DNA from 3 places in the Shewanella dokdonensis genome. Region 3 is predicted to be linked to each of the others. Evidence: predicted binding sites of a transcription regulator. Region 3 holds the regulator's gene; each other region holds the start of a gene.
The links. Region 3 encodes FliA, which starts transcription of late flagellar genes. Its sites were predicted from a motif close to CTAAAGNTNNNNNNNNNNNNGCCGATA; they were not measured.

Region 1: the regulator FliA is predicted to act here: its motif matches at 1,759-1,785, upstream of KHX94_RS04830 (DUF5610 domain-containing protein).
Region 2: the regulator FliA is predicted to act here: its motif matches at 1,932-1,958, upstream of KHX94_RS17730 (VC2046/SO_2500 family protein).

What each region holds. Positions count from the first base shown of each region.
Region 1 covers NZ_CP074572.1:1,008,905-1,015,402, reverse strand. Annotated here, with positions in the region: gene aroG (3-deoxy-7-phosphoheptulonate synthase AroG) at 1-370, shown strand, start outside; gene KHX94_RS04840 (hypothetical protein) at 446-613, opposite strand; gene KHX94_RS04835 (hypothetical protein) at 1,278-1,511, opposite strand; gene KHX94_RS04830 (DUF5610 domain-containing protein) at 1,820-2,395, shown strand; gene KHX94_RS04825 (ferredoxin--NADP reductase) at 2,518-3,264, shown strand; gene KHX94_RS04820 (hypothetical protein) at 3,660-3,965, opposite strand; partial or broken gene ggt (gamma-glutamyltransferase) at 4,151-5,886, shown strand; partial or broken gene KHX94_RS04810 (Dyp-type peroxidase) at 5,984-6,498, shown strand, end outside.
Region 2 covers NZ_CP074572.1:3,688,978-3,695,475, forward strand. Annotated here, with positions in the region: gene queC (7-cyano-7-deazaguanine synthase QueC) at 1-586, opposite strand, end outside; gene queE (7-carboxy-7-deazaguanine synthase QueE) at 737-1,405, shown strand; tRNA gene KHX94_RS17715 (tRNA-Tyr) at 1,549-1,632, opposite strand; tRNA gene KHX94_RS17720 (tRNA-Tyr) at 1,662-1,745, opposite strand; tRNA gene KHX94_RS17725 (tRNA-Tyr) at 1,783-1,866, opposite strand; gene KHX94_RS17730 (VC2046/SO_2500 family protein) at 1,993-2,478, shown strand; gene KHX94_RS17735 (DUF406 family protein) at 2,550-2,840, shown strand; partial or broken gene KHX94_RS17740 (putative bifunctional diguanylate cyclase/phosphodiesterase) at 2,963-5,134, shown strand; gene KHX94_RS21920 (SEC-C metal-binding domain-containing protein) at 5,138-5,224, opposite strand; partial or broken gene KHX94_RS21595 (YchJ family protein) at 5,290-5,622, opposite strand; gene KHX94_RS17750 (YybH family protein) at 5,797-6,186, opposite strand; gene smrA (DNA endonuclease SmrA) at 6,304-6,498, shown strand, end outside.
Region 3 covers NZ_CP074572.1:630,606-637,103, reverse strand. Annotated here, with positions in the region: gene flhA (flagellar biosynthesis protein FlhA) at 1-1,641, shown strand, start outside; gene flhF (flagellar biosynthesis GTPase FlhF) at 1,654-3,036, shown strand; partial or broken gene KHX94_RS20090 (MinD/ParA family protein) at 3,043-3,923, shown strand; gene KHX94_RS20085 (RNA polymerase sigma factor FliA) at 3,916-4,635, shown strand; gene cheY (chemotaxis response regulator CheY) at 4,682-5,065, shown strand; gene KHX94_RS02995 (protein phosphatase CheZ) at 5,078-5,815, shown strand; gene KHX94_RS02990 (chemotaxis protein CheA) at 5,831-6,498, shown strand, end outside.

The DNA of each region.
Region 1 (6,498 bases), 380 kb from region 3:
CATTATTTTGCGTGGTGGTAAAGAGCCAAACTATGATGCGCAATCCGTTGCTGCGACTAAAGAAAAACTGCAAAAAGCCGGATTACCCTGCAATATAATGATCGATATCAGTCACGCCAACTCCCGTAAGGATTTTAGACGGCAGATGCTGGTGGCGGAGGAAGTTGGTCAACAGTTGCGTCAAGGTGAGCAGAGTATTTTTGGCTTAATGGTTGAAAGTAACTTGGTTGAAGGTAATCAAGCGTTAAAAATCGGTCAGCCGTTGCGCTATGGTCAGAGTATTACCGATGCCTGTATTGGCTGGGACGACACTGAAAAGTTGTTAGCAACGCTCAATGACTGTGTGTTGGAACGACGGCAGGCAAACTGAAAAAATACAAATTAACCCCAAAAGGCACTATCGGTGCCTTTTTTGGTTTTCTCACCATGCGTTATGGGGGCATGACTATTTTAGTAGTTGTTGCAGGTACTCATTGGCTTTCGCCAGACTACCAAAAGAGGCAATGAGATTATTACGGCCTTTCTCCTGAATTTCAGGATTTCCGGATTCGACCATCATCCATACCCAAGTCTGGATGAGCGGAAGTGGTGGATACTGAGTTTTTGAATCCATAGCGCTTAGGTCCTTTTTACTTAATTGTCTAATGGAACATCAACAAAAGGGCCCACAATCCAAGTGGTAATATGACATCCTGAAAGTTGCTATAGCGTATCAAATTCTGTTGCCAGAGATAACAAAATTAACGCTAATACTTTGTTTAAAAATGTAAAAGTAGTTGTTGCCAGCAAAGATTTCGTTTGCATCCGCTGCCGCTAGTTAATTGTATTGGCGAAATATGACAATTAGGGGATAAATCTCTGAATTCATCTGCCTTGCTTGCATCTCTTTTGTGTTAAATAACTTGCGACAATTCAGTACTGATTCAGCAAGCCGATTGCATACTGACGCTGCAGTTTACTTAATCTATCAGGAGGTGATGCTATGGAGAACATTGCACTGCTGGTAAACCTTGAAGGCACCAAAAAAGAGTAACCACAGATTGGCGTAGCCTAGCGGCAACACTGCAACAACGTGGTGTTGGTGAATGTGCGTTACAGCAGTTACATACGGAATTACGGGCTGGGCTTATCGTTTCCACCCGTGGATTGACATTGTGCATGAAAGCACAGCCTAAACCACGTTGTGAACTAGGATGGGGTGCCATCAATCCGTCTCAAATGGCAGTTGAACAGCCTCAACTAGCTAACTTTTAAAGATAATAGGGAAGTTTACGATATTACTTGGAGGCAGACTCACGGGTTTGCCAACCATCACACAGGATACTGACACAACCATCTTGCTCAGTAATAGGCTTAAGCCCCGTGATTTTACCACCGCGGTAGCACAGCATCTCGCCTTCGATTTCAATCAACCGACTACAATTCTGGCAGCTTAAAGAAGCATTCTTGCTACAGTCGGAAGGCGCTGGGATCCGGCTGACATAAGTGGTCTTCACTTTAAACTCTCCCATTGTGGAACCGTCAATACATCGTTGTGCAGCATACTAACATTTTTTGTGAGCTGGCGCACAATCTAACTTAGGTAATAATTTTTATTTAGGCAATGCCTAATTTAGTGATTGCATATTTTAGTCTAGCTCATGGCAAACATTAGCGCCAACATGATGACTCGTGAGTCACGGTTTTACCGTTATTATTGCCTGGCTGGCAGCATAGGTTTTTAAGACATTAGCAAATGAAGTTTAAAGCGATATAAATTTAAGGTTGTGCAAAAAATGGCCGATAATTAACTGATGGTATATTGCGAGAGGAAAGGAAGATGGAGATCCGCAATCATGGTTCCTTGGTATCGGAAGTTGCTAAAGACAAAGATGCGCTAGTTGATGGCAATCATGGCAAAGCCGTGTCGGAGGTCGCCAGTAACAAAAGTGTGCAGCATGTTAGCCGACAACTAATGAATCAAGCGATTCTTTCGGCACAAGAACAAGTGACTATCAGTAGTGGTGATAAACCGATGCAGCTATTGTACCGGACCGCCATTGATGCCATTAACCAAGAACTGCAGGCCTCCGGAGATATGGCATTTCAGCCACTGCAACAGCAGGATCAGGTAGATTATTCTCCTGAAGCCACTGCGGGGCGAATAGTCGATTTTGCTACCAAATTTTTTGCTACCTACCAGCAGCAAAACACCGCTCAGAGTCCAGAAGATCAGCTTAATGGCTTTATGGATATTATCGGTGGCGCCATTGATAAAGGCTTCGCAGAAGCCCGGAATATTCTGGATAAGCTACATGTGCTTGACGGCGACATTGCCAATGGTGTGAATGCCACTTACCGCCATGTGCAACAAGGTTTACAGGCATTTCGTGACAGTTTCTCGGCTGACGAATAATCGTCACTGTAGTGACAATTACAAGATTTTTACTCTGCCAAACCCCTTTAACATAAGGGGTTTTTGTTATGTGTGGTGTAGCGTATGCTTAATTGGTCAGATGTATTTTATATGGAGGGCATATGTGGCAAGTTGGCAAGGTAATCGACCGAACTGACTGGAGCGAACGACTCTTCAGCCTGAAAATTGCTGTGGACGTTGGCCCTTATCTGGCGGGCCAGTTCATCAAACTGGCAATGCAACTGCAGGATAAGCGAGTGGCCAGAGCCTATTCCATTATTAATCCTCCAGGCAGCAATTACATTGAAGTTTTAGCCGTGGCAGTACCTGATGGGCAGCTATCTCCGGCATTACATTTGCTACAGCCTGGAGATGCTGTTGATGTGAGTGTGCCCGCTAGTGGATTTCTGACATTGAATGAACTTCCCCGCGGAGAATTACAGGGAAGGCATTTATGGATGCTGGCGACAGGAACTGCAGTAGGGCCTTTTCTGGCGATACTGGATACCGCCGAGCCTTGGCAAAGGTTTGAAAAAATTGTGTTGGTATACGGTGCCAGACAAGCTGACGAACTGGCATATTGTGCCAAGTTACAAACTATGGCGCACGAGCGGTCACAGTTCTGTTTCTTACCCGCCATTACCCGGGAAATCCGCCCGGGAATGTTACACTGCCGTATTCCTGATGGATTAACGTCAGGCGTGATTGAGCAACAAGCGGGGATAGCCATTTCGGCTACCGATTCTCAGGTCATGCTGTGTGGTAATCCTGGCATGATCCGCGATAGCATCACAGTGCTTACAGACAAGGGCTTGCGTAAAAATCTACGGCGGGCCCCAGGTCAGATCACGACGGAAAAGTACTGGTAAGGGAGTATTCCAGCACATATGCGCTCGGCGATACCTCTGGTGCTTATAAGCCATCAGCAACCAGCGCTATTTTAGTGGCGGCTGTGTAGGTATCGTTGAGTTTAAGGGCATTACAAAAGGCTGTAGGCCGAGTTAGCACTAGCTAACAACACGCACCAGTTGCACAGGATGCTCAGCCGCAATGGGATGATGCTCGTATTGCTATAGCAGTGCTAGTCATCTATGGCGAAAGTGTTGTCAGCATGACTAGGGTAACGAATGATTTTATTGCCGTTTTTGACCATTAAAACTGAGCCAATCGTTTCCATGTAAGTCTTCATTGCGTCGCCCCGTGGTTTTGTGTCGTCGTTCTTCCTCTCCAAACGTGCCATATAGATCGGTAACTATGCCAATTTTTACGCGACGGTCACTGTCATTGGCGCGGCGGTCTTCATGGTGAATATATCGACACTTGCAGTCGGGATTATCACATGTCTCAAGGGGAGACTCGAGGCATCTTGCGGGAGAAAACGCTTATTTGCCAAGGTTGATGCGGCGTTGCAAGGAATCTTCAAGCATTCAATACTGACTGCATGAAACGGTGATACCGCCGGTGTACCAACTTTTTGTCGGGTAGTTTTATGTTGTTTGTTGGGAAGCCAACGATGCCGAAAAAGGTAGCCAAGGAGCAGCACCGCTAGCAGCAAAGCACTTTCTAACATGACATTCTTCCTAGACAGATCTTTATGACAGTAAGTGTAGCTTAAATGTTAAAAATATCGTTTGGGCGTGCTATTGGTAGCGGAACCTTGCATAAGATAATTGTTTCAATACATTGCTCTCTATGAATATTTTTTCACAGTTGTGTTACGTTTAGTCCATTAAACATTATCTTGATAACTGCCATATGAACTTCCGAAACTTCCCTGTTGTTTTGCAATGTCGTGCTTTTGTCTTGTTTACCGCGATAAGCGCCGCGGTTGTCATTCCTGCTCATGTTTTTGCGTATGACCGAATAACCGGCAAGGCATTCGCTAGTCGCTCTGAGGTCTATGCCACCCATGGGATGGCGGCAACCAGCCAACCGTTGGCGACTCAGGTGGCATTGGACGTGCTGAAGCGCGGGGAAGTGCCGTTGATGCCGCTATTGCGGCGGATGCGATGTTGGGGCTGGTGGAACCGACTGGTGCAGGTGTTGGTGGGGATCTGTTTGCCATTGTCTGGAGTGCCAAAGACAAGAAGTTATACGGATTGAATGCGTCGGGTCGTAGCCCTAAATCGCTGACATTGGCAATGCTGAAAGCCAAAGGGCTGGATTATCTGCCGCCATATGGTCCGTTACCCGTGTCTGTCCCAGGCGCAGTGGATGGTTGGTATCAGTTACACAGTAAGTTTGGCAAGCTGCCAATGGCAGATAATCTGGCGCCTGCTATTCGCTATGCCAGAGAGGGATTTCCAGTTTCGGAACTGATCGCTTTTTATATGCAGCTTAGTGGTAAGAGACTCGGCAAGTTCCCAGGATTTAAAGCGACATATATGCCGAATGGTAAGATGCCTGAGGTCGGTGAAATCTTTAAAAATCCCGCACTCGCAAATACTTATGAAAAGATTGCCAAAGGCGGTCGCGATGAATTTTATAAAGGTAGTATTGCGCGCAGTATTGCCGCGTATATGAAGGCTCAGGGCGGTTATCTCAGTTATGAGGATCTGGCTTCTCACCATAGTGATTGGGTTCAGCCAGTATCGGCCAATTATCGTGGTTATGATGTCTGGGAATTACCGCCTAATGGGCAGGGGATTGCAGCACTGCAAATTCTTAAGACCATGGAGCCTTTTAATCTGCGTGCGATGGGCCAGACTAGCCCCGAATATGTGCACTTATTTGTTGAAGCCAAGAAGCTGGCTTTTGCTGACAGAGCAAAGTTTTATGCCGATCTGGGGTTTAATGATATTCCGGTTAAACAGCTTATCTCGCAGGACTATAACTACCAACGTGCAACGTTAATCGACCCAAATAAAGCCGCCAAAAGTGTTGAACCGGGAAATCCTAATCTGCTGCATGGGGATACTGTTTATCTGACAACCGCCGATCAGGATGGCAACATGGTGTCACTGATCCAGAGTAATTATCGCGGTATGGGCTCTGGTATGACACCGCCCGATTTGGGCTTTGTGTTGCAGGACCGCGGTCAACTGTTTGATTTAACGCCTGGCCGTTACAATAGCTATGCCCCAGGGAAACGACCTTTTCACACAATCATTCCTGCCTTTGTCACAAAAGATGGCAAGCCTTGGCTCAGTTTTGGGGTGATGGGCGGAGCGACTCAGCCACAGATGCATGCACAGATCCTGATCAATATTATCGATTTTGGCATGAATTTGCAGGAGGCTGGTGATGCTCCCAGAATTCTGCACACCGGCTCTACACAACCTACTGGCGAACAGATGCAGGATGGGGGTTATGTGAGCCTTGAATCCGGTTTTCCAATGGAAACCCGCCGAGAGCTGAGTAAGAAAGGCCATATTTTACAGGACTCATTAGGCGCATTTGGCGGTTACCAGGCAATCGCTCGAGATCCGCTGACGGGTGTCTATCGTGGTGCTTCTGAAAGCCGTAAAGATGGGCAAGTGGCAGGTTATTGATGCCTTGGATCTCAAAACCCCTTGTTTCAGTGTAAATTTTGGCTCAAGTAACAGATAATAGTGCCGAATACTGTTTAAGCTGATAAGGGATCTTTAGATGGATACATTGGATATGCCCCGCGAACAATTGGGTATCTGTGCTGAAGGCAATTTGCATGCAGTTTATTTGATGTTCAATGCCAATGATGGTGTTGAGGCGCAGATGCGACCATGTCTGGCCAATATTGCCCAGTATATATATGAATTGGCAGATCAATATGCCGATAGTGCGTTTAACGGATTTGTCGCGGTTGGTGCCAATTATTGGGACGCCCTATACCCAGATGCCCGTCCAGCTGAATTGCGCCCTTTCCCGGCAATGGAAAGCGGCAATCGTGACGCCCCCGCAATCGAGTATGATCTTTTTCCACCTGCGTTGCGACCGCATGGATATCCTTCACCTTGTAGCCAATGAGGTGTATGGCATGCTGGAAGGGCTAGCTGAACTGGAAGATGAAGAAAGAGGCTTTCGGTTTATGGATGCCCGTGATTTAACGGGATTTGTGGATGGTACCGAAAACCCTAAAGGCCGTAATAGACAACAGGTTGCATTAGTTGATGAGCAGGACCCTG
Region 2 (6,498 bases), 1.1 Mb from region 3:
TGAGCGTTTCGTCCCGAACCAAGTCTAGCTGGCCGTATTTATCTGCTAAGGCCCAAGTTTCAGCTTTATTCAGCCACATTAACGGTGTGACTAATCGCAGTGGTCTATCCATTCCTTGCACTAATGCGGATTCCAGCGCTCGAACAAAATCGTGGCGGCAATCGGGGTAGCCGGAATAGTCTGTTTCACAAACTCCGGTAATCACTGCTTCAGCCCCGAGTTGATAGGCATAAATGCCGGCGAGAGTCAGAAATAAAATATTGCGTCCGGGGACAAAGGTATTAGGCAAGCCATTGTCCATCAACGCGGTGGAAACGGGGATGCTGTCGCGAGTGAGTGCCGATATTGCCAGTTCGTTGAGCAGACCAACATCCATCACTTTATGGCTGGTTGCCCCGAGCTTGTGTGCCAGTACTTTGGCAATATCAATTTCATGGGCATGACGTTGACCATAGTTAAAAGTTATCGCGTGGACTTCGTCATACTGGGTTAGCGCTTGGATCAGACAAGTGGTTGAGTCCTGACCACCGCTGAACACCATAATGGCTTTACGCGGAGTTGTGGATTTAGGCTGTGTTATGCTCATTTTTAAATACACTCAAAAAGAATGGCCACAGTTTACCCCAAAATGTTGCAAATTCCTTAATGGCCAACATGTTTGCCATTCGCAGATGAATGCTATATAACAGCGCCCGCGATTGACCGACTCCCACTCCGCGATTTTTGAGGCGCTTTTATGCTATATCCAGTTAATGAAGTATTTGAAACCATTCAAGGGGAAGGGGTCAATACGGGCTTGCCCTCCATTTTTGTCCGCTTGCAAGGGTGTCCGGTGGGCTGCCCTTGGTGCGATACTCGCCAAACTTGGGAACAGTTCCCTGAAAATGAAGTTACGCCAGAGCAAGTATTACAGACGGACGGCAGTGTAGGGCGTTGGGCTTGGTATAATAGTGCAGCATTACTCGCGGCTTTTACTGCCCAAGCTTTTTCAGCCAAACATGTGGTATTAACCGGTGGCGAGCCTTGCTTGTTTGACCTCACAGAACTCACCCAGGCATTAAATCGCGCTGGTTATAGCACCCAGCTAGAAACCAGTGGCACCTTTGAGGTGAAATGTAGTGAAGCCACTTGGGTGACTGTTTCGCCCAAAATCGCGATGAAAGGCGGGCTGACGGTAAAACCGCAAGCACTCAAACGTGCCAATGAGATCAAACATCCAGTAGCGACCTCAACACATATTGAACAGCTGGACGCGTTGCTTGAGGGGGTGGATTTGACCGGCAAAGTGGTATGTTTGCAGCCGATTAGTCAGAAACCGCATGCAACCGCGTTAGCGATTAACACCTGCATTGCTCGCAATTGGCGTCTGTCAGTGCAAACGCATAAATATTTGCAAATAGATTAATCTGTTAACAGCGCAGATGCGGTGCTTGTGCGTGATAAATTAGCCGTATCAAACTTGCCGCTTTGTATCGCCGGCATCGGGCAAGGTTTCATCGTAAAAACGCAACATAACTGCGGCGGTTTAGCGAACAATAAACATGGGAATGGTGGAGGGGAAGGATTCGAACCTTCGAAGGCGGAGCCGTCAGATTTACAGTCTGATCCCTTTGGCCACTCGGGAACCCCTCCCCGAAAATGAGCTACTTTTGTGATGAAAATGGTGGAGGGGAAGGATTCGAACCTTCGAAGGCGGAGCCGTCAGATTTACAGTCTGATCCCTTTGGCCACTCGGGAACCCCTCCTCAACCTCACACAAAAGTGCTGATTGGCAGCGCAACATGGTGGAGGGGAAGGATTCGAACCTTCGAAGGCGGAGCCGTCAGATTTACAGTCTGATCCCTTTGGCCACTCGGGAACCCCTCCTCAAATTGCGGCGGCAATAGTAGACAGAAAGCGTTTTTATGTAAAGTCCGATTTTGCAAAAACCACTAAAGTTAGTGGTAGTTCGGTCGATTAAATAACAACAGGTTGTTTAATCGATGTTTTTTTATGCAATCCAAGCCAATACTGCTCAACGAACTACAACTGGGAACACGCCTTAACCATGCGATAGAAGAAAATGCGCGTGGTGACTTCGGCTTATTGCTGTCAATGTTGTCTCAGGATGCCCGTGATTGGCCACAGTTCCACCTGCAAGATACGTTGGCTGTCGAAACTCAGTTGCGCCAACAGTTTGAGTTGCCGCCATCACAGTCGTTAGTGGGGGATTTGAGTCAGCAATCTCTAGCCGATAATGCCCATTACTATCTCACCGATGGCCCCGAAACATTCCGCTTAGCCGAGGCGATGCACCCAGAACCGCTAGTGATCCGCGGCAAATGCTCAATAAATACCAGTGAAGTGCTGGAAAATTGCAGTTTGCTGGAGCGGCGGCGTTTTGCCGGTGAAACTCTACCTTTACTCCCAGAAGCCCCTCAATTACCTGAATTAATTCTGCAGCAGCGGTTAGCGGTTGCACGACAACAAGCAGCGTGAAATAAACCACAGAAATCCGCGGTATTACAGCCTATAATCGACAAGCTATGATGCATTCCGGAGATATCTTTATGAAAAGCATTAAAGAAGCGCAAAGCGATCTGGTCAATGATACCTGTGCTGAATGCGGTAGTTTTGTGGATATTGGCGCGGTAGTGGAAGAAACTGATGTTCTGCTGCAACTGCCTTTCGCTGGCGAAAATGCCAAAGCAGATGCCGAAGCGTTGGCCGCTAAAGCCAAAGCGCGGTTTGCTGATGTGCTGGTGCGGCTTATTGCACAAGACAACGGCTGGCTGTTGCAGCTTGAATTTGGTTGTAGCGCCGAAAAAATGATTTTCCAGTTACAAAACAGTTTGCCCTAAGTCACAGAATGGGAAGTGTAAGTAAATATATTCGGTATTGCTGTGGTATTCGTAAATGTGTAATCTCGCTACGTGATAATTTAAAAACAACAATTTAGGTATTGACATCTGGCTGGATAATAATGGGCGTTAATCGTGGGAAGTATTGGCGATTACTGGAGTTACTGACGAACTCCACAGCAAAGCAGCAGGGCGATTTTGCGGGTACCGCCGCATTGGCGACCCAATTGCTCTGTGAACATTTACAGATTGACTGCGCCAGTGTCTGGTCTTGGTCTAAGGCACAGCATATTCAATTTGAGACCGCCCGTTTTGGTGCTGCTGTTCAACAAAATCCCCGACCTTCCAATCTATTGTTGTTACCACATTACATCTCCGAACTTCATAACCATTTGCATATCGCAGCGGCTGATGCCATAGCGGATCTGCGCCTAGCGGAACTGCACAGCCATTATATTCACCCCAATCACATCAAGAGTTCACTGGACGTTGCGATCAGGATTAATGGCCACATCGAAGGCGTTCTGAGTCTTGAGCGACATATCTCCGCTAGTCCTTGGAGTGATACTGAGGTTCATTTGGCATGCCAGGTTGCCGATCAACTGGCGTTGGCGCTGGCTACCAGTGCCGCTTACCATAAAGATGAGATGTTAGCGCTGTTTCAGTCAGCCATTGAGAAATCTGCGCAGATCACTTTATTGGTCAATATGCACACGGAGCTGATTGAGTACGTTAATAAAGCGCATGAGGTGATTACCGGCATTCCGCGGGAGAAACTGCTTGGGCGCAATATCAAAGAGCTGGCTTTTTTCGGCAGGCCCCGAAGCGGCTCAAAATGTGCTGGACAGGTTGTGCCGCGGAGAAGTTGTTCGTAATGAAATTCCCTTACAACGCAAGAACGGTGAACAGTTTTGGTTGAAGTTCTATGCCAGCCAATTTGAAACTCGTCTCGGTAACCATTACATACTGATCACCGCAGAGGATCATACTGATGCTCGTTATCATCAAGCCGAACTAGAGCATATGGCATGGCACTGTAATCTAACCGGATTGTACAATCGCACCTATTTCAACCGCATGCTGGAGCGTACCACTGATGGTTACCTGTTGTTGGTCAATCTGGTGGGCTTCAAACGTTACAACGATACCTATGGACACAGTAAAGGCGACGATCTGTTAGTGGAGATTGCTCGCCGCTTGCGGCATTTTTCGGCGTTATATAGTGGCGCTGAAACCGCGCGGGTGGGTAGCGATGAATTCGCCTTATTGCTGCCGGAGTTAAAGGATGAACTGCAGTACTGTTACAGCCGCTTATATCAACAGCTGAGCATGCCGATTTCCTTGGGGCGTGAATCGGTGGATGTGCGTCCCGCCATTGCTATTGTGGCGATTGATGAAGTGGCTGAGACGGTAGCGCCCTGACCTGCGCCGATATCGCGCTGCAATATGCCAAGAAGAAGCAGGGCACCGCGATTCAGATCTTTAACAGCACCTTGCTCAAAGCGTTTAAAGATGATGCTGAGATTGAGCGAGATCTGAATGTGGCCATTCGTGGTCGCCAGTTTGAGTTGTATTATCAGCCGCTAAAAGATTTACAGCGCCAAACATATATCGGTGCCGAAGCATTGATCCGTTGGCACCATCCTAAGCGCGGTATTATGTATCCAGGGGCGTTTATTGACATCGCCGAGCAGACCGGGCTTATCAACAGTATTGGCAGTTGGGTACTGGAAGCCGCGTGTAAACAGCTGTATTTGTGGCAGCACCGCAATATTGAAATGTCGATGCATGTCAATGTATCCGCCCGCCAGTTTTTCGGTGGCAACCTTTACGAACAGGTTTGGGATTTGTTGACTCGTTACCGTTTAAAACCTAAAAGCTTGATATTGGAAATCACCGAGACTGAGTTGATGGAAGATATTCGCTATGCCACCAACTTGTGTCAGGAATTAGCGGATTTAGGGGTCGGCCTGGCGATTGACGATTTTGGTACAGGTTACAGCTCCATGCGTTACCTGAAGCAATTCCCCATCAGCAAGCTGAAAATTGACCGCTCTTTTATTTCTGATTTAAACATCAGCCGCCAGAGCCAAGAAATCGTGAGTGCTATTATCGCCATGGCCACGGCGCTGAATATATCCTTGACGGCAGAGGGCGTAGAAACCCAAGAGCAGGAGCGATTCCTTGCCGAAAATCTTTGCCATCAGGCTCAGGGATTTCTGTACAGCCCCGCACTGAGAGAAGCCGATTTTGCCCGGTTTATTGAAGCAGATAGCCCTTTGATGCTGCATTAAGCGTTATATTTTATTCATGCAGCAGTGTTTGAATTTTCGGCCGCTGTTGCAAATGCACAGCTCATTTCTTTTGGCAATTGCACCTGGAATTGTTCCCCATCAGTATAAAACCACTGATTTCCCACCCATTGAAAATTAGACAGCTCATAGATAGCATCCAAACCATTTTCAGTTTGAAACCAAGCTTTAAAAAGCACTGTGCCACTATGCTGCTGTTGGGTGCTTTGTAGTACCTGTAATGACCACCAGTGTGGGTGCGGCCCTCGGGCGAGTTCTGCCGCGGTTAATCCGTGGCGATAGTCAGGGTGATGAGTTTCTTCAAGGTAGCTAAAACGGTGTAGCACAAACGCGGCATAGCGGGAGCGCATCAACGCTTCGGGCGTTGGCGCTGGCAATTGTTGCTGGTGATAAGGCGCACAGCATTTTCCATAGGACAAACCGCTACCACAAGGGCAGGCGAGTTCGGTTGTATAAGGTTTCTCGACCATGAGTACTACTGTTTATTTGGCAGTTGTGTCAGATGATTGCCGTAGTATAAATTTGCTTTGGGGGTAGCATCAAAAAAATGTTTGGGCTCTGCACGATTGCTTATATCAACTTTCCATTGCCAGACACCTTGGGGATTTTTTCCGCAACCGTTACCATTTTCCCGGCAAATTCACTTATCGGTTCTTCGGTTTCTGCGGGGGATAAAAACGCACTAAATAGTAACAAACATCGGTTGCCGAGTTGCCTTTAAGCAACCTTTTTACCAAACGAAAATCGACTTCAATATGAGCTTTGCGCTTACGAATACGCTCAAAGAATTTTTGATAAAGTTCAATAATGTTTGCTTTACCGGTGACGATGCCAACGCTTTGTTGTTCTGGGATATAGGCCGCATCGTCGGCATAGACAGTGACTAATTGCTGAGCATCTAAAGCGGCAAAAGCTTTAATAAGCTGCTGATAATGTTGATTAAGGCTCACTTCATCGGCATCATTGCCATTAGCTGCCCAGCCTAACTTTACAACAGACAACAGTAAAGTCAGCGTTATCAGGATAATTCTCATTAGTTCAGTCTAATCAGGTGTAATGCGGCTAACTATAATAGATGCCATGGTCGATCAGAAGATTGATTTCTTAACAAAGTGTGTAATGTAGCAATAGCGGAAGGACTATCTTTTGTTATGAATCAAAATGATATGGATTTATTTAAGCAAGAAATGGCAGATGTTGTGCCATTGAAACAGTGTCATAACGTGCCCACTACTGGCGGGTTTACAACTTCAGCTGCGCAACGGGCGCGGAACGCGGCGGCCCAGAGCAGCGAATATCTGCAGCGCCTGCCGTTAGAACTTGCTCGGATCCCTCCGGTAAAGCCT
Region 3 (6,498 bases):
TTTACCTTGGATGCTATGCCTGGTAAGCAGATGGCTATCGATGCAGACTTGAATGCTGGCATTATCAATCAGGATCAGGCTCGTTTACGCCGCGCAGAAGTGACCAGCGAAGCCGATTTTTATGGCTCAATGGACGGTGCCTCTAAGTTTGTGAAAGGCGATGCTATCGCTGGGATTTTAATTCTCTGTATCAACATTGTTGGCGGTTTTATTATCGGTATGGTGCAGCATGGCCTGGGGTTTTCACAGGCGGTGGAAATCTATACCTTACTGACTATCGGTGATGGTTTGGTCGCACAGATCCCCGGCCTGTTACTGTCAATCGCCGCCGCCTTGATGGTGACCCGTCAGAATGAGTCTGGCGACATGGGGCAGCAAGTGGTGCAGCAGATGTTTGATAATCCCAAATCACTCATGATTGCGGCTGCGGTGCTGTTTGTGATGGGGATTGTGCCCGGCATGCCACATCTGGCATTTTTAAGTTTTGCGCTGTTGGCATCGACTGGCGCTTTCTTTATTTTCAGGCGGAATGAGAACAACAAGCAACAGGCATTGGAACTGGTTAAGAATGGCCCGACCGAGAAGAATCTTAACGAACCCAAAGAGCTTAGTTGGGATGACGTCCGGCCAGTGGATACTATTGGTTTAGAGGTGGGATACCGTTTGATCCCTCTGGTCGATAAAGGCCAAGGCGGTGAGTTGCTTAGCCGTATCAAAGGGGTGCGTAAAAAGTTATCGCAGGAATTGGGCTTTTTGGTGCCTGCGGTGCATATTCGCGATAATCTGGATTTGTCACCCAGCGCCTACCGTATCTCGTTAATGGGCGTTGCCTGTGGCGAAGCTGAAGTTCGCCATGATTGTGAGTTGGCGATCAATCCCGGCCAAGTGTTTGGCAAACTCGATGGCGTTGAAACCAAAGACCCGGCATTTGGGCTAGATGCGGTGTGGATAGCACCGGAACTGCGTGAACATGCCCAAACTCTTGGCTACACAGTGGTTGATACCTCAACTGTTATTGCCACCCACTTGAGCCAACTTCTTACCAATAACGCCGCCAAACTGCTGGGTTACGAAGAAGTGCAGCAGCTATTGGATATGCTGGGTAAACGTGCACCGAAACTGGTGGACGGCTTTGTTCCTGATATTATGCCGCTGGGCAGCGTGGTCAAGGTGATGCAGAATCTGCTCAATGAAGGCGTTTCTGTACGTGACCTGCGGACCATCGTCCAGACATTGCTGGAATATGGGCCTAAGAGCAATGACACTGAAGTGTTAACGGCAGCGGTACGTATTGCACTTAAGCGTATGATCGTTCAGGAAATCGCCGGACCCGAGGCCGAAATTCCCGTCATTACTTTGGCGCCAGAACTGGAACAGATGTTGCATCAGTCAATGCAAGCGACAGGTGGCGATGGCCCGAATATCGAACCCGGACTAGCAGAGCGGATGCAAAAATCCCTTGCCAGCGCAGCGCAGAAGCAGGAAATGGTTGGACAGCCCGCCATTTTGCTGACATCGGGTATGCTGCGCGCCACCTTGTCTCGTTTCGTCAAGCACACGATTCCTAACCTGCGGGTGATTTCATACCAGGAAGTGCCAGACGAAAAGCAAATCCGTATCGTTTCCGCTGTAGGCCAGTAGGAGTAACAGAGAGTGAAAATTAAACGCTTTTTTGCCAAAGATATGCGTGCCGCGCTGGCGCAAGTTAAAGAAACCCTCGGGGCCGATGCGGTGATCATGTCCAACAAGAAAGTCACCGGTGGCATTGAAATTGTCGCGGCGGTGGACTACGACGAACCTCAGGCCAATGCTCCACAAGCATCGGTTTTCAGTGATTTGAGTGAAGATAAAGTGTCGCTTGGACATGTCCGCAGTGAAACCAAAGCCAAGCCAACTCCTGCGGCAGATTCACTACAGGCACTGCTTGAGCGGCAACACAGTCGTCTAACGCAACAATTGTCGAAACAGCCAACGGCTGCCAGGGATAATGATCTGCCTGCTTGGGCGAGAGGGCTAGATAGCGATGCTGCGGCTAAACCGCGACAAAATCTGCAAGATTTGGCGCCAGCGTCTACACTCAATGGCAAAAATAGTAATGCGAAACAGCAACTCGAATTGGATTCTATGCGTCAGGAATTATCTTCTTTACGCAATCTGTTAACGCATCAACTAAACGAATTGATGACAGATCAGAAAAACCGTCATGATCCGGTTGGGGCGATGTTAGAGCGTAAACTGTTGGAAGCCGAATTTGCACCACAGGTAGCAACTAAGCTGGCTGCCCTGTCACAGCACTATACTCCTGCGGATTTGGTGAAAGCATTACCCCAATCACTGGCGAATCTGCTGAGTAACCAAGGCGATGATATTGTGCGCCAGGGCGGCATTGTAGCGTTAGTCGGGCCAACGGGTGTCGGTAAAACAACCACACTGGCAAAAATTGCAGCAAGATTCGTTGCGCATCATGGCCCAGACTCGGTGGTATTGATCACTACCGACCATTATCGAATTGGAGCCTTTGAGCAATTGGCAACTTATGGCAAGATAATGGGATGCCCAGTGAAGCAAGCCCAAGATCTCAATGAGTTGGAGCAAATTGTCTACCAGTTCCGTAATCGCAAGCTAGTATTAATCGACACCGCAGGAATGGGGCAACGAGATATACGTTTATGTCAGCAGTTGGATAGTTTGACTGCTAACAGCCGCTTGCCAATCCGCAGTTTCCTGGTGTTATCAGCAACCGGGCAACGGCGAGTACTGGAAGAAGCCATCAACCAGTTTAAGCGCATTCCATTGGCGGGCGCTATATTAACCAAACTAGATGAATCAGTTTCTTTAGGGGCCGCGCTAAGTGTATTGATCCAAAGTGGTTTATCATTAAGTTACACCACGGATGGTCAGCGGGTGCCTGAAGATATGCGGGTAGCTGATACGCTGGGGCTGGCTAAACAAGCACTGGCCGTATTAAACAGAACAGAAACGACAGAATTTAACCCTGAAGTCAGGTCAAATGAAATGACCTATGCATTTGAGTAGTAAGCGATGACCCGGGATCAAGCGAGTGGTTTACGAATGATAAATCAACAACAAAACGAAAAAGTAAAAGTAATTGCCGTTACCGGTGGGAAAGGGGGCGTAGGTAAAACTAGCGTTGCTATTAACACCGCCGTGGCGCTCGCAGAGAAGGGCAAACGGGTAATGGTATTGGACGCCGACTTGGGGCTGGCAAATGTCGATGTGATGCTGGGGTTACGGGCCGAACACAATTTGTCGCATGTGTTGTCCGGCGAAGCGGAACTGGATGACATCATTGTCCGTGGTCCAAAAGGCATAGGTATTATTCCAGCAACATCTGGAACCCAAGCAATGGTGGAATTAAGTCCAGCGCAGCACGCCGGACTTATTCGCGCCTTTAGTGAAATGAAAACGCAGTTTGATGTACTGATAGTGGACACCGCTGCCGGTATTTCTGACATGGTACTGAGTTTTTCAAGGGCGTCACAGGATGTGCTTGTGGTGGTTTGTGATGAACCCACCTCAATCACCGATGCCTACGCATTGATCAAAATACTCAGTCGTGAACACGGCGTATTTCGCTTTAAAATTGTGGCTAACATGGTGCGTAGCCTACGGGAAGGGATGGAGTTATTTGCTAAATTAAGCAAAGTCACTGATCGTTTCTTGGATGTGGCATTGGAACTGGTTGCCACCATACCTTTTGATGAAAATCTACGGAAGTCTGTGCGTAAGCAGAAACTGATTGTAGAAGCCTTTCCTAAATCTCCTGCCAGTATTGCTTATCAGGGATTGGCCAATAAAGTGATCAGTTGGCCAGTACCACAACAACCCGGTGGGCATCTGGAATTTTTGTTGAACGCTTGGTACAGAAACCTGAATACCAGGAGGAAGGTGCCAGTGAATAAAATGGCAGCGTATACCGGGTTTAACGATAAGAGCTTGATCGTTGACCAGTATGCGCCGCTGGTAAAACGAATTGCTCATCATCTGCTAGCGCGTTTACCCGCTTCGGTGCAACTGGACGACCTGTTGCAGGCCGGGATGATGGGGTTACTGGAAGCCGCCTCCAAATTTGATGGTAGCAAGGGTGCCAAATTTGAAACGTTTGCCGGTATTCGTATTCGTGGCGCGATGATTGATGAAATCCGCCGTGGCGACTGGTTACCTCGTTCGGTTCACCGCAATCAGCGGCGGATTGCCCAGGTCATTGACGAACTGGAACAGGAATTGGGCCGGGATGCCAGAGACACTGAGATCGCCCAACGACTGGAAATGCCACTAGATGAATATCATCACATACTAAGTGATGTATCTGCTGGTAAAATAATAGGAATCGAAGATCTTGGTGGAGCTCCAGATGCGTTCTTTGCCGATGAAACCGTGGCAAACGATACCTATGAAACGCTGGTAAACGATCAGTTTAGAGATGCACTAGCCGAAGCAATTAAACATTTACCCGAAAGAGATGCGCTGGTTCTGTCGCTTTATTATGATGAAGCGCTCAATTTGAAAGAAATCGGCGCCATTTTAGATGTCAGTGAGTCTAGAGTTAGTCAGATCCATAGTCAGGCAATGCTCAGGCTCAAAGCAAAACTCAGGCATTGGACACAGAACTAAACGGTTTTTTTGAGCGGTTTTAAAATTCAGCTCTGCGGAGGAAACTTTGGATAAAAACATGAAGATTCTCATTGTTGATGATTTTTCAACGATGAGAAGGATTATCAAAAACCTGTTAAGGGATCTTGGGTTTAATAACACCCAAGAAGCCGATGATGGGTCAACTGCACTGCCAATGCTGCAGAAAGGTGATTTTGATTTTGTGGTCACCGACTGGAACATGCCAGGTATGCAGGGGATTGACCTGTTAAGAGCCATTCGTGCAGATGAACATCTCAAGAATATCCCGGTGTTGATGGTTACCGCAGAAGCCAAGCGCGAGCAGATTATTGCTGCTGCACAGGCAGGGGTGAATGGTTATGTTGTGAAACCTTTCACCGCCGCGACCCTGAAAGAGAAGTTGGACAAAATCTTTGAACGACTTGGTTGATTTTGGGGTGCTATGAAGGCAGAAAACACCGGACTCATTACACTCGAACAAGCACAACACTTAGTCGAATTGTTGTCTGCTGGTGAACAACAACAGGCCGATGAACTGGTTCGTGAATTATCGGTGCCTATTCAGCAAGAGCTATTTGCTGAAGTTGGTAAATTGACCAGACAACTCCACAATGCTTTGAATGATTTTCAACTGGATAACCGGTTGGTGGAACTGGCAAGTAACGATATTCCAGATGCGAAAGAACGTCTGAGTTTTGTTATCGACATGACAGAACAGGCGGCCAATAAAACCATGGATGCGGTTGAAGAGTGCTTACCACTGTCGGATGCTCTCAGTGTCAGCCTTACCAATATCAAGCCTTCATGGGACAGGTTAATGCGTCGCAACCTGCCACTCGATGAGTTCAAAACGTTATGTCACGATGTGCAGCATTTTATGGTGCAAACTGAGGCCGACTCCGGACGATTACACGAACTGCTCAATCAGATACTGCTGGCGCAAGATTTCCAGGATCTGACCGGACAGATGATCCGCCGGGTGATTGATTTAGTTAAAGAAGTAGAAAGCAATCTTGTATCACTTTTGACCATGTTTGGGGCGCAACCTAACGAGAGTCTAATCAGCAACCGCGAAAATAATATAGATGCTGAAGGACCTATCCATAATGCTGGGGCCCGTCAGGATGTGGTTACCGGACAGGATGAAGTAGACGATTTGCTCTCTAGTCTGGGGTTCTGATGAGGAGTCATATTGATGGCCTTTGATGTTGATGAAGAGATCCTGCAGGATTTTTTAATCGAAGCCGGAGAGATTCTGGAGCTGCTGCAGGAGCAGCTGGTGCAGTTGGAAAATAATCCAGGGGATACCGACCTGTTGAATGCTATTTTCCGCGGCTTCCATACCGTGAAGGGCGGTGCAGGTTTCCTGGGGTTAGCCCCTATGGTGGATGTCTGCCATGAAGCTGAAAACACCTTCGATTTATTGCGCACGGGTAAACGCAGTGTTAGCGCCGAACTGATGGATATCATTCTTCAGGCGTTGGATGCCATCAATGTAATGTTTAGCCAAACTCAGTCAGGTGAAGAGCAACAGCCGGCAGAACCGCAGCTGCTGGCTAATCTGAAACTGCTGAGCTCAGGTGCGCCATTACCGTCAGAATCTGGCAATAGTGCCGAAACCGCCGTAGAAGCTGTTGATGACACAACCGCTGACAGCGGCGTGGATGATACGGCCGACAGCGCGGATGCGTTGTTTGATGAGATGCTGGAATCCGTGGCACCAAACGCTGCGGTAGAACCCCCAGCCGCCGAGCCGACAGCCGCAGCTGGTAGTATCGACGATATTGATGAATCAGAGTTTGAAGCCTTACTGGATGCCTTGCATGGCAAAGGTAAAGGCCCGTCAACGAGCGGTGATGCCGG